Regions from separate parts of the Fictibacillus sp. 23RED33 genome, predicted to be linked through region 3. Evidence: riboswitches for the same ligand, from Rfam matches in the RefSeq annotation. Region 3 holds a riboswitch; each other region holds the start of a gene.
The links. Region 3 has a riboswitch for thiamine pyrophosphate ahead of thiD (bifunctional hydroxymethylpyrimidine kinase/phosphomethylpyrimidine kinase). Riboswitches for the same ligand answer to the same signal wherever they lie in the genome.

Region 1 (4,206 bases), 670 kb from region 3:
ATTTGGCTTTTGTAAAAAAGCAGTGGCCACACTTAGACGTCTCTTCTGACCAACAGATAATTGATAAGGATGTTGCTCCTTTTTGCTTGTCAACTCCAGAGAAGAGAGTATCTCTTTTACATCGGATTCAATTTCTTGGTCGTTTTTTAATCCATAGGTTATTTCATCGTGAACTGAATTTGTTAAAAATTGATATTCAGGGTTCTGAAATACGAGGTAAAGAAGTCCAGAGATGTCTTTCGTTTTTCGAATAGGTACATCATTGATAAAATAGTCTCCAGATGTTTTTATGAGCTGCATCAGAGCCAATAATATTGAACTCTTTCCTGCTCCGTTTTCACCCATTATAGTGACCCATTCTCCTGAATGGATCACTAAGTGATCTACCACGATCTTAACTTCTTTGTTTCGATATCCTTTGAAAATCTGTAACTTCATGGTGTTTGAAAGTTCTTTCTTGTTATTCATGATTGGTTCTCGTTTATAATCATCCCATGCACCAGGGTACCAAATTCCAAACTCTTTGATCTTTTCCTTATAATGAGTAAAGACCATTGAAGTGTTTCCATCAGCTAGAATTTCTCCATCTGGAGTAAATACAATGAGACGATCAGCAAAATCTAGGATTTTCTCAATTTTATGTTCAACAATGATCAACGTCTTATCTTTCCATATTCTTTTTACCGTTTCCCAAATTTGTTCTGTACCCTTTTCATCAATAAAAGCAGTTGGTTCATCTAAAAATATTACATCTGGTTTCAGTGCTAATACAGATGCAATCGCTAATCGTTGCTTCATTCCACCAGATAGATGTTGAATCGGTGTATGAATGTTCTCAAGCTCAAGACCAACCTCTTTTAATAAAGAACAAATCTTGCTAGACATCTCTTCTCGAGGCACTTCCAAGTTCTCAAGAACAAATGCTAATTCTTCATCAACATAAGGCATACAGAACTGAGTATCAGGATCTTGAAATACAAATCCCCATTGATCAGGGATTTGTATTTCATCACATTTCATAGGAATATCAATTGTTCGTGGTACGAGTCCAGACAGAACCTGCAACAATGTGGATTTGCCACATCCAGAGGTGCCAAGAAGAAGCACTTTTTCACCACGATTAATAGACAAACTCATATCTCTAAACAGCAATTTTGATTCGTCCGGAAACTTTAATCTCAGATTTCTCACAGAAGTTACGCTTGTCATCCAACCACCTCAGTTATTGATCTAACGCTTCATGATCCTTTTTTGACGAAGATCGTACTAAATTCGTCACACCTGTAGCCTCTAAAGCTTTTGCGATAGAAACGGCAAACAATCCTGTAAACAAGATAGAACCGATTATTCTAAATACGATAAATAATGTTAGATTCCATGTTGAAAGATCACCGATATATCCTTTGTAAAAGTCCATGATTAAAGATCCTGCACATGAACCTAGTGCAGCAAGTGAGATGACGAAAAGATCAAATCGTTTATAACGAAATGCGAATAGGATAAATTCTGCAAACAATCCTTGAATGAGTCCGTATAGTAACACTTCAAGTCCAAATTCAGATCCCATCAAAAATTCTCCTGAAGAAGCAGCAATTTCAGCCAATAAGGCAACTCCAGGCTTTCGAATGATTAGGAATGCAACGGTCGCCGCCATGAACCACATCCCATATATCAACTGATCGATGTGAAGGCCAAACGGTTTTACGGCATAATATAGAGGTCCCCAAATCTTATACAGTATGCCAAATGCGATAGAGATTACGATTGTTACAAGGATATCCGTTAACTTTAACCCCTTTTGCATACTACCCTTCACTCCCGATCGTCGACGTGGTCAGGCTGAATGGAATCGGCCATTTTTCCAATGTATAAGCCATCTCCCAGAAGGAATACTCATACTGACAACTGATCAAGAAATGTTGAATCATCTTATTTCTCTCTACATCGCTTGCTTTTTCAGCCAATTGATTCAGTCTATCAATCTGCTCTTGTACAAGTTCTGTGAACCATTCACCGCCATATGCAGCGATCCACTCTTGATAGATGGGTTCTTGTGGTGTCGCCCCTTTGAATGTTTCACCAATCTCTTGATAGATCCAATAACAAGGCAGAATGGCTGCGATAATTTCTCCCAAACTTCCAGACTCTGCAACTCGGTAAAGGTGAGATGTATAATGGTAAGCAGTGGGAGCAGGTTCAAAATCAGCTAGTTCTTCTTCTGTCACTCCAAGCTGTTTCATAAATGTCTCATGAAGTCCTAACTCCGCGTCATTTGTACCTTGTGCATGTGCTGCCATTCTAGAAGTCGTATACAAATCCTCAGCTCTTGCAGCCCCCATCGCTTGTATTCTTGCAAAATGAGATAAATAATACGAATCTTGTAATACATAGTACCTAAACCGTTCTAAAGAAAGGTCACCATCTGCAATTCCCTTCACAAATGGATGTTGAAGGTTCGCTTCCCAAATAGAAGCCGCTCTTTCTCGCAAGATATCAGTAAATGTGTTCATATGAATCCTCCTTGTTTTATCCAACAAAAAAACCACTCTCAGCTAAGAAAGTGGTTGTATATGGAGAATTCAAAACAGGAATAAAGACTCCGCAACACCACTTCCCTACGCTGGTATAATCCAGATCAGGTTCTAAGAGTCTCAAAGTCGCACTTTGATCTCAGCCTTATAAAAGGCACCCCTAGTGGTTCGTTTTTATATAGTTGGTTTCTGTCTTAAATGATAGCAGTCTCTTTTAGATTGTCAACTATTTTTAGAAACACGACCTTTGTATAACAAAGTAAAAGGGCAAAGCCGTAGTATGGCATTACCCTTTAAAATCTTCATTTATTTGCTCATCGCTTCTGTTAAAACAGGTACGATTTGTTTTTTACGAGAAACAACACCTTTAAGGATGGCTGTGTTGTTTTCTAATTTAACGTTATAAGCTTCTTCAACAGATTGTGATCTCTTACCAAGAGCTAACGCTGTCGAGTCATTTGTTAAAATATCTGTTACCACAAACATAAACAGGTCTAGACCTTTGTCTGCAATCACTTTCGTAATCGCTGATTCCAAGTCTTCTTGATGCTTTAATACATCGCTAGCATCAACCGTATTCACTTGAGCAACTTCAATTTTGTTTTCACCAATATTAAATTCTTTAGCATCAAGTGAAATCAATTCTTCAACAGATTTATCACTTAAGTCAGCACCTGCTTTTAGCATTTCTAGACCGTACTTTTCCGCATCTACACCAGCAATTTCAGCAAGCTCGCGTGCTGCGGCAACATCTTCTTCTGTACAAGTAGGTGATTTAAACAACAATGAGTCAGAAATAATGGCAGAAAGCATAAGTCCGGCAATGTTCTTCTCAACTTGAACGCCTTTCTCTTTGTACATCTTGTTTAAGATTGTAGCTGTACAGCCAACAGGTTCAGCACGATAGTATAAAGGATCGCTTGTTTCAAAATTCGCGATACGATGATGGTCAATAACTTCTAATACTCTTACTTTGTCAATGTCATTTGCACTTTGTTGACGTTCATTATGGTCAACTAAGATTACCGCGTTTGCTTCAGCAGAGACATGTTCAACTAAACGCGGAAGTTCAGCTTTAAAATAATCTAATGCATATTGTGTTTCACCATTGATCTCACCTAGGCGAATAGCTTCTACGTTTTGTCCTAATTTAGTTTTCAAGTCAGCGTAAACGAGAGCTGATGTAATCGTGTCAGTATCTGGATTTTTGTGTCCAAAAATAAGTACTTTTTCCATGCGTCTACTCCTTATAAATAAAAGAATTGTTTTAGCCTAAGCCCTATTTTATCATAGATAAAAAGCTTTTGGCTTTTGGAGTTTATTGTAGCATGGAAAAAAGTATTAAGGCAAAACCGTACTTCCCATCAACGATAGATCCACTTGACGTGCACAATCACGTCCTTCTTGGATCGCCCAAACGATTAAACTTTGACCACGTCTAGAATCACCTGCTGCAAATACTCCATCTACATTTGTTCTATAGTCACCATGTTTAGCATCTACTTTGTTATGTTTGACTTCAACACCAAATTCTTTTAAGACTGGCAGTTCTGTACCCTCAAAACCGATCGCGATGAAAACAAGATCAGCTGGCCAGATTTTTTCAGATCCAGGAATTTCTTCAAAAACCATATTTCCTGCATCATCTGATGTTCTTTTCATCTGAATCGTATGA
Region 2 (4,206 bases), 380 kb from region 3:
ACCAAGCATTTGATCCAGGGTATATTTCACTTTGTTCTGAACGTTATGAGCCACTTCAGAAATCTTTGTTCCATAACTAACGATGATGTACATGTCAATATGTACTTCATCCTCTTCTTGTCGAACAACGATCCCTCGGGAGAAATTTTCACGTCCTAAAAGTTCAGTTATTCCATCCTTTAATTGCTTCCTTGATGCCATGCCAACAATTCCGTAACAATCAATTGCTGCTCCACCGGCTATAGTGGCAATTACTTCATTAGAAATATCAATTTGACCATAGGTTGTTTTCATTTCAATGGACATGCTTATATCCCCCTTTAATTTGTTAAATGGCTAACAAATATTTTACTATACATCAGCCTATTTTGAAAGGACTACTACATTTCACACTATGTAAATAGTATTGTCAAGGAAATTTACTTGAAAACCTTTTACGAATATGTTGCATTGCTACTGAAGTCATGCTAATATTATTTAGTATTTAACATACGATTGAATTGATGCAAAGCTTTTTTGCTGTAAAGGAGGTTCACCTACATGGCTCGTAAATGTTTTATTACTGGAAAAGGACCTAAAACTGGTAACAAGCGTTCTCACGCAATGAACAAATCAAAGAAAAGCTGGGGAGCTAACGTCCAAAAGGTTCGTATTCTTGTGGACGGAAAGCCTAAACGCGTATACGTATCTGCTCGTGCCCTTAAATCTGGCAAAGTTGAACGTGTATAAATAAAAACAGCAGCAACCGCTGCTGTTTTTTTCTTTGTCCAAAAAGCGCTTTGATGACCAAAATAGATTCAAGTGGACAGTATTTTCTTTAAACTGGACAGTAAATCATCCAATCTTAAAATTATTCTCTTTTAAAAGACTCTTTCTAAATGATTGTTGCTTTTTGGGTATTTTCTTTTTCTCATCTTAGGCAAGTTGATTGGAGCGTAAGGTTGCCTGCCTGCAACATGAGGTGCTTCTCGCAAGGCATGCGACGAGGAAGTTCACTTCGTTAGCATAAACTTGTAGACGCAGGAGCAGAGAGACAAACTTGAAGCGGTCAGGTGGAGACTCCTAATGGCGCAAAGCGGCAGGAGGCTCACCGTTCGCCCCATGGAAAGCGTGCAACCTGGAGCGGAAATCAACTACTTTCACAGAAACCGACTATACACGAAACCAAATATTCAAAAAACAAACAAAAAAAGCGCACAAGCGCTTTTTTTGTTTGTTATCCTTTTTTGAAAGAACCTAAGACGGCACGTACGAAGCCTCCCAAGAATTTAGGAAGTTTAATGGTATAAAATTTCATCTTACCCCTCCTCCAGGCCCATAAAAAATGATAAGAGCTAAACAATAAATACTTTATTCCCCTTTTTATAAAAAGGTGCTTTGGGGCCTGTATTCCGTGATTTTTTAATCACGGCTCTTTACCATCAATATTATGCCGGAGTCAAAAGAATAAGTACCACTTTTATTTACAAGCTCATTGGAAACACATAACGATGAACCAGCCTGAAGTTTAGCTTGGTCTAACGGGTATTTAAATCCCTCTAAGGTGATACCTGTCACTTCTTCACTTTGAGCCAGAAATGAGATATATGAGTATCTGTGATCTTGCTCAATTTCATAACATCCAGGTAGATGAAGTGAGATCTCATTCCTTGTATCCTTAATCCTTACATCTGCAAGATTACTCCGACTTTTAAATAAAAGTTGGATGTTCATCAGTTCGTGATCTAACCTTCCACCAGTCGCACCGAATATGAGAATTTGTTCTGGATTCTGTTTCAACGCCCACTCTAATGCGATCTCCATGTCAGTGGAATCTTTTTCTGATCGGTATTGATTCACTTTTATCGAAGAGTTCATTATACTTCTTCTCTCATCATCAGAAACAGAATCAAAATCACCAAATGCATACTGTGGAAAGATATCATTTCTCAATAAAAAGAGGGTTCCTCTATCGACACCGATCCAAATATGATCCGTTGATAGATCATATGGCTTCAAATCAGGAATCAAATGCTCCGGACCTCCTGCAACTATGCTTATCTTCATGCTGCTTGATGGCGACCGTTATGAGCAGCGTGCAGTAGTTTAGGAGCTGTGTTTGTTAGTAGTATAACGACTAGAGCAGTAATCCCGAAAATAACGACCATGAACGATCCGTTGTATAAGAACGAATAGAGCCATATGTTCATCTCTTCTGCTAGATCACTAAAGAATATAACTCCTGATAATACATGTGAGATCGTTCTTAACAAGCAACCTACGAAAATTCCTGTAACCATCAAGAACGTTCTCTTGCTGGCACCTTGAGTGATAGACGGCGCAAATGCCCCCGCAACGCCCGCTAGAGCGAACGCTAACGGATAGTCTAAGATCATCTGTGCTGGATGAATAACGTAAGGGTTCACAAGAAGCTGAAGCAGTCCTACAGCTAAGCCTGTAAGCACCCCTGCCTTTAGCCCTCTTCTAAAAGCCATTAAAAAGATTGGAACCATCTCTAACGAAACAGAACCACCTTGTGGCCAAGGACCAGCAAATTTAATTAAGCCTAAAATCAATGATAAAGCTGACATGATAGCGATTTCTGTTAATAATGATATGTTGTTTGCTTTCATACATGATAACCCCCTATTTTCTATGCTAACAGAAAAACAAAAAAAGCAACCGGCATGTGAGCTCGGTTGCTTTTTAGATATACATTCAAAAAGTCATACGACTCCACATCCCTACGCAGGTATGATCCAGCTTCAGGTTCAAAGGGTCGGGAGAACACTCCCCTCTCAGCCCTTTAAAGGACTCCCCCTGTGGTTGCTTATTTAATTTTCTTTAATCAATTATACACCACGAATGGCTTTTATTGCATCCTTTAAATCTTTCTTCCCATAAATGGCAGAACCAGCAACTAATACATTCGCACCAGATTCCACACAAAGACGAGCTGTTTCTGGATTTACACCGCCATCAACTTCAATCTCAACGTTCAATCCTTGTGTTTGTACGAGATCGGACACCTCTTTGATCTTGGGCACTACGCTCTCTATGAATGCTTGTCCACCAAACCCAGGATTAACAGTCATTAACAACACAAGGTCAACATCTTGTATTATGTGTTTGATAGAATCGACTGGTGTTGCTGGATTAATCACCACACCCGCTTTTACACCTTGTTGTTTAATGAGTTGAACCGTTCGATGTAGATGAGGTGATGCTTCAACATGCACAGAAATAATATCTGCACCTGCTTTTGCAAATTCTTCAATGTATCGATCTGGATTTTCAATCATGAGATGTACATCTAACGGAAGTTTTGTAACAGGTCGGATCGCTTGAACAACCAGTGGTCCGATCGTGATGTTTGGTACGAAATGGCCATCCATCACATCAACATGAATATAATCCGCACCCGCTTCTTCTACAGCTTTTATATCATCGCCTAACCTTGAGAAGTCAGCCGACAGAATAGATGGAGCTATTTTAATCATCAGTACCTCCGTTTTTGATCTTTAATTTCTTGTAAAAAACTTACGTAATGGTCGTAGCGGAACTTTGGAACGACTCCGTCCTCTACCCCTTTTTTAACTGCACATTTCGGTTCAGACGTATGTGAGCACCCTCTAAATTTGCAATCGCCTCGAAGCTCGTCCATTTCTGGGAAGTACATCGATAAGTCTTCCGCTTCAATATTTAAGAAATCTAGCGAGCTAAACCCAGGCGTGTCAGCAACTAAGCCATTACCAAAGAGAATGAGTTCCACATGACGAGTCGTGTGCTTCCCTCGGCCTAAATGGCTTGAAATCTCATTTGTCTCAAGCATAAGCTCTGGATTGATCGCATTCAAAAGGGAAGATTTACCAACTCCAGACTGCCCTGCAAAAACGGTAACTTTATCTTTGAAAAGTGGATAGAACATTTCAAGACTATCATCTGTTTTTGTCGAAGTTGGAATGACTTCATAACCTAATGTTTTGTAAGCCTCTATATAATGGTTGATTTCCTCGATCTCTTCAGGTTTCTGTATAAGATCCATTTTTGAGATACAAATAACAGGTAAGATATCGTTCGCTTCAATATGAACAAGGAAGCGATCTAATAAAAGCGTGCTAAAATCCGGTTCAGTAGCTGAAAAAACTAGAATGGCTTGGTCTACGTTCGCGATAGGAGGACGAACTAGCTCGTTTTTGCGTTCCTTCACATCAAGAATGTATCCAT
Region 3 (4,206 bases):
TTTGATAGATCGGACCTGCGCCGATATAATCCGCACCATGTTTGATAGCATCCGCTGCCTCAGTTAGAGTATGTGCCGAAACACCTAATAGTTTACCTTCTGTTTCACGGCGTATGATATCCAGCTTTCCATCTGTCTGACCAACATGAAGGCCATCTGCATCAACCGCCTTCATCAAGTCTAGATCGTCATTCACGATAAAAAGAACATCATGTTCTTGACAAACTTCCTTTGCACGTTTTGCCATTTCTAACTGATTTTGACCACTTAAACAGTTCACACCTTTTTCCCGGAACTGAAAGGCAGTAATCCCGCCTTCGATCGCTTGCAAGAGAATACGATAAAAATCTTCTGGTGAACTGCAGTTCATCGTTCCAGCTACAAAATAAAGTGATAGATCTTGTTCTAAACGTGTTTTAGCTTTGGTTCTCATCTATTTGCCCCTTCCTTCAACATGTGATCTTGCCAGTGGATTGTTTCATGAAATATTTCATGGGTAGTCTCTAACTGAAAAAGCTGGTCAAGAAGATTTTGTTGAAAGCTTCCCGGTCCTTGAGCAGTTTTAACAGCTTCTTCTGCCGCTTTAGTAAGCATTAATATAGCTAATGCGGTTCGTTCTAAGACTGGCATGTTTACTGTCTCCTTTGTGACTTCTTTTTTCAGATTGGCTTGATATAGAGCTACCATTGAGGTAGCAAAGCATCCTGTACCTGTGACATAGGAAAGCATCGGATCACCATGAGAAAGCACGATAGCTTTTTCACCATCTGAAATAACATCCTTACTTCCAGTCATGGCGATAAGACAGCCTGTTTGCTTTGCCGCAGCACCCGCAAGCTTGATCAGATCATCTTCAGAGGTCGCCAAATCACCATCCACACCTTTTCCTTCCCAAGCCCCTTCAGCCAGAAACTGCATTTCCGCAGCATTTCCGCAAATTGTCAGAATTGTTCGGGGTCTGACCCCTTTCAATTCTGAATATTCAAATAATAACTTCTTTATGAGCTCTTGCCTGAATGATGATAGACCTACTCCTACTGGATCAAGGACAACTGGAACCTCAGCGCAAAATGCTTTACGAAGTGCGAGTATCATAGATTTTGCTGAAGCTTCATCTATTGTTCCAATGTTCAGGACTAACGCATCGGCAACCCCTACAGCTTCTTCAACTTCACATGCGTCATGCACCATCATTGGACTCCCTCCTGCTGAGAGGACTCCATTGGCCAGAAAGTTCATGGTGACATTATTCGTTATATGATGAATGAGTGGCTTTTCTGCTCTAATCTGTGAAACAAACGTTTTCCATTCTTGTATCCTAGTATTGTTCATGTGCAATCCTCCTATAGGCAAAATGATTGACCGGTCCATGACCTGAACCAACATCGATTCCATGTTCAATTGCGGTCTGTATATATTTCTTAGCATGCACGATCGCACTATCGACCTTTTTCCCGTATGCAAGCTCTGCAGCCAATGCTGCTGAAAACGTACAACCCGTTCCGTGAGTATTTTTCGTTTGAATCCGCTTCTCTACAAGTTCAATCATCTCTATGCCATTAAATACCAGATCCGAAACAAATTCACCGTTTCCAAAGTGTCCGCCTTTTACTACAACATGATCAGCACCCGAATCAAACAAAACTCTTGCCGCTTCTTCTCTAGCCTCGCTGCTGTTTATCGTTATACCTGTTAATGCTTCAGCTTCAGGAATGTTTGGTGTGACGATCTTCGCTAGCGGTAGCATACATGTTTTCATAGCATGTAATGCTTCTTCTCCTAACAATGTAGCCCCACCTTTTGCGATCATAACTGGATCGACCACTACGTTTTCCCATCCGAATTTAGTTATCATATAAGCTGTTCTCTCAATATATTCACCTGAAAAGAGCATTCCAGTCTTTATCGCATCCGGCGTCAAGTCACTGCCTATAGACACTAACTGAGCTTCTAAACCTTCTATAGAAACTGGATATACGCCTTGAACGCCTGTCGTATTCTGTGCAGTGACTGCCGTAAGGACCGACATACCATACACCTCTAACTCTTGAAACGTCTTTAGATCAGCCTGAATACCTGCACCACCGCCACTATCTGATCCTGCAATCGTAAGTGCTTTACTTACCTTTATCAGTTGTCCCATATTCATCTACCTCCTAATTCCTAATGCAAAAAAAGCCACCCGCTGATTGGCGGGTGGCTTAAAATTTCATTTCATAAAGGAAACTGTTATCCACACCGCTTCCCTACGCCAGTATGAACTGGATCAGGTTCAAAGGGTCGAAGGTCACAACCTTCTCTCAGCTTAAAATAAGCACCCCTAGCGAAAATGACATTATTGAGTTAACACAATCCTACTCATACATAAACAACAATGTCAATTATTTTTAGGTTACGTGTTTCAAAAAGTTTAACCATCTTTAAATACGGGGAAATAATAACTAACACACTATTACAACATAAAAAAAATAGAATTTAAACAATTGTAACAAAGAGCAGCGAACAGAAATAAAAATGACAAATCATTAACATTTTTCCCAAAAGGTGGTGAAAACATAGCACTTTAGATACAATGTATAATTTTTTCAGAATTTTCAAATAAAATGGTTGTCATTAGGCATCTTGCTCAGTATACTAGTAGAAACCTAGAAACATAAAAGGTTAATTGGATAGGGAGATAATTTTAAGGAGGGAAACAGGATGAAAGACAAAAACACTTCTTTTAACAAGAACCAAAATGAGATGGTGCAATACAAACAACAAAAAAGAGACCCATTTGCCTTCAGCCTTATTGCCCAAATGGTATTAGATGAGGCCCTTCACAATTATTACAAAGCGTATTATGAGAGAGAAATTGACATTGCCTTGGATACAAAAGATAAAGAACGTTTTATGAAATTAAGCGCAGAATACAAAGCGTTTCTCAGCTAGTGCTTTAAAACGGCACACCACTTAAAAGGTGCCGTAAAAGCCAAAACACCCTTTCAGCAAACGGATCATCCGTGCTGCAGAGGGTGTTTCTGACGTCCCAGTTACTGACAGGTTAACACATATCTCTTAAGACATAGTTGTCGGTGATTCCGGCTTTTTCTTTTGTTCTGTTTTTCGTCTCCGCCACCATACATAAACCACAATAATTACAATCAGCCAAATCGGTGCTAATCCTAAAATACTCACTACAATTAATGAAATCGCAGACATTAAAAAGTTTACCGTATCCATAAAAAGCACCTTCGTTTTTGCCCACGTATTTAACCCTTCTGTTTGAAGTTCTTGCGCTTTTAAATTTTTCACTTCAAATTGTATCGTAACCGTTGAGTAATCACTTTGATTTTTCAAAAAGTTTAAGCGCCCTTCTACCTGTTCTATCTCTTCTTGTACGGCAGCTAGGTCACCAGATATCTTTAATAAGTCTTCTGTCTTCTGTGCGTCCTTCATAAAAGCCTCAAGACGTTCCCTAACTTGTTGCTTTGCTTTCAACCGTGAAGTCAGATCAACATATTCTTCTGTAACGTCTTCTCCAGTAACATTTTCGTGTGGTGTTCCTTTACTTAAACTTCGAACATCATCTAAAAACACACGAAAACTTTTCATCGGCACACGAACAACCATCACACCAGATTCATCATTCTTTTCACCTATACTAGTAGTAGACTCAACCATATATCCGCCTGTCTTCTCTGCCGTTTCTCGAACAGTCTCCATCGAGCTTTGCAATTTATCCACTGCGATCATGAGATCAGCGTTATAAATTACTTTCCTTTGGTTTTTTAGTTGCTGTTCCGCTTTATCATTATCTGATTCACCATTCCTACTTCCCTCTTCTGATGAACTCTCTACCTTGGCTTCTGACTGTTTCCCACCACTATCTTGATCTATAGCTTTATCACTTTTCGAACTGCTCTCACTGCTGCATGCACTCAACAGAAGTACAGCAACAAATACCCACAATTTCCATTTTTTCCACATATCGTGATACCCCCTTTTTCGCTTAGACGCTTTTTAGAAGAAAAAGGTTTCAGTTCCCAAAAAAACCAACCTATTGAATGATTTTTTCTGAGACATTTTTGTGATAAAATAGTGTCTGATGATTTGTAGTTTGAAAAAAAACCGATTTATGCTAGTATGTACAGGATAAGTAAGTGGTTTACTGGAGGAATAGCATGTCAATGATAGGAAGAAATGATCCGTGCTATTGTGGCAGCG

Region 1: linked by a shared signal. The riboswitch ahead of tenA (thiaminase II) and the one ahead of thiD (bifunctional hydroxymethylpyrimidine kinase/phosphomethylpyrimidine kinase) in region 3 are both predicted to bind thiamine pyrophosphate.
Region 2: linked by a shared signal. The riboswitch ahead of thiT (energy-coupled thiamine transporter ThiT) and the one ahead of thiD (bifunctional hydroxymethylpyrimidine kinase/phosphomethylpyrimidine kinase) in region 3 are both predicted to bind thiamine pyrophosphate.

Annotation. Positions count from the first base shown of each region.
Region 1 is NZ_JACZDX010000001.1:1,362,965-1,367,170, reverse strand. Features, by position in the region: gene IHV09_RS07085 (ABC transporter ATP-binding protein) at 1-1,209, opposite strand, end outside; gene IHV09_RS07080 (ECF transporter S component) at 1,223-1,804, opposite strand; gene tenA (thiaminase II) at 1,806-2,510, opposite strand; TPP riboswitch at 2,596-2,703, opposite strand; gene IHV09_RS07070 (manganese-dependent inorganic pyrophosphatase) at 2,838-3,767, opposite strand; gene IHV09_RS07065 (glutamate synthase subunit beta) at 3,873-4,206, opposite strand, start outside.
Region 2 is NZ_JACZDX010000001.1:1,072,778-1,076,983, reverse strand. Features, by position in the region: gene IHV09_RS05660 (Asp23/Gls24 family envelope stress response protein) at 1-306, opposite strand, end outside; gene rpmB (50S ribosomal protein L28) at 541-729, shown strand; gene spoVM (stage V sporulation protein SpoVM) at 1,217-1,297, opposite strand; gene IHV09_RS05645 (thiamine diphosphokinase) at 1,402-2,046, opposite strand; gene thiT (energy-coupled thiamine transporter ThiT) at 2,043-2,612, opposite strand; TPP riboswitch at 2,704-2,810, opposite strand; gene rpe (ribulose-phosphate 3-epimerase) at 2,832-3,479, opposite strand; gene rsgA (ribosome small subunit-dependent GTPase A) at 3,479-4,206, opposite strand, start outside.
Region 3 is NZ_JACZDX010000001.1:690,391-694,596, reverse strand. Features, by position in the region: gene thiE (thiamine phosphate synthase) at 1-433, opposite strand, end outside; gene thiM (hydroxyethylthiazole kinase) at 430-1,332, opposite strand; gene thiD (bifunctional hydroxymethylpyrimidine kinase/phosphomethylpyrimidine kinase) at 1,319-2,143, opposite strand; TPP riboswitch at 2,227-2,332, opposite strand; gene IHV09_RS03700 (IDEAL domain-containing protein) at 2,701-2,931, shown strand; gene IHV09_RS03695 (DUF4349 domain-containing protein) at 3,058-3,969, opposite strand; gene IHV09_RS03690 (YecA family protein) at 4,164-4,206, shown strand, end outside.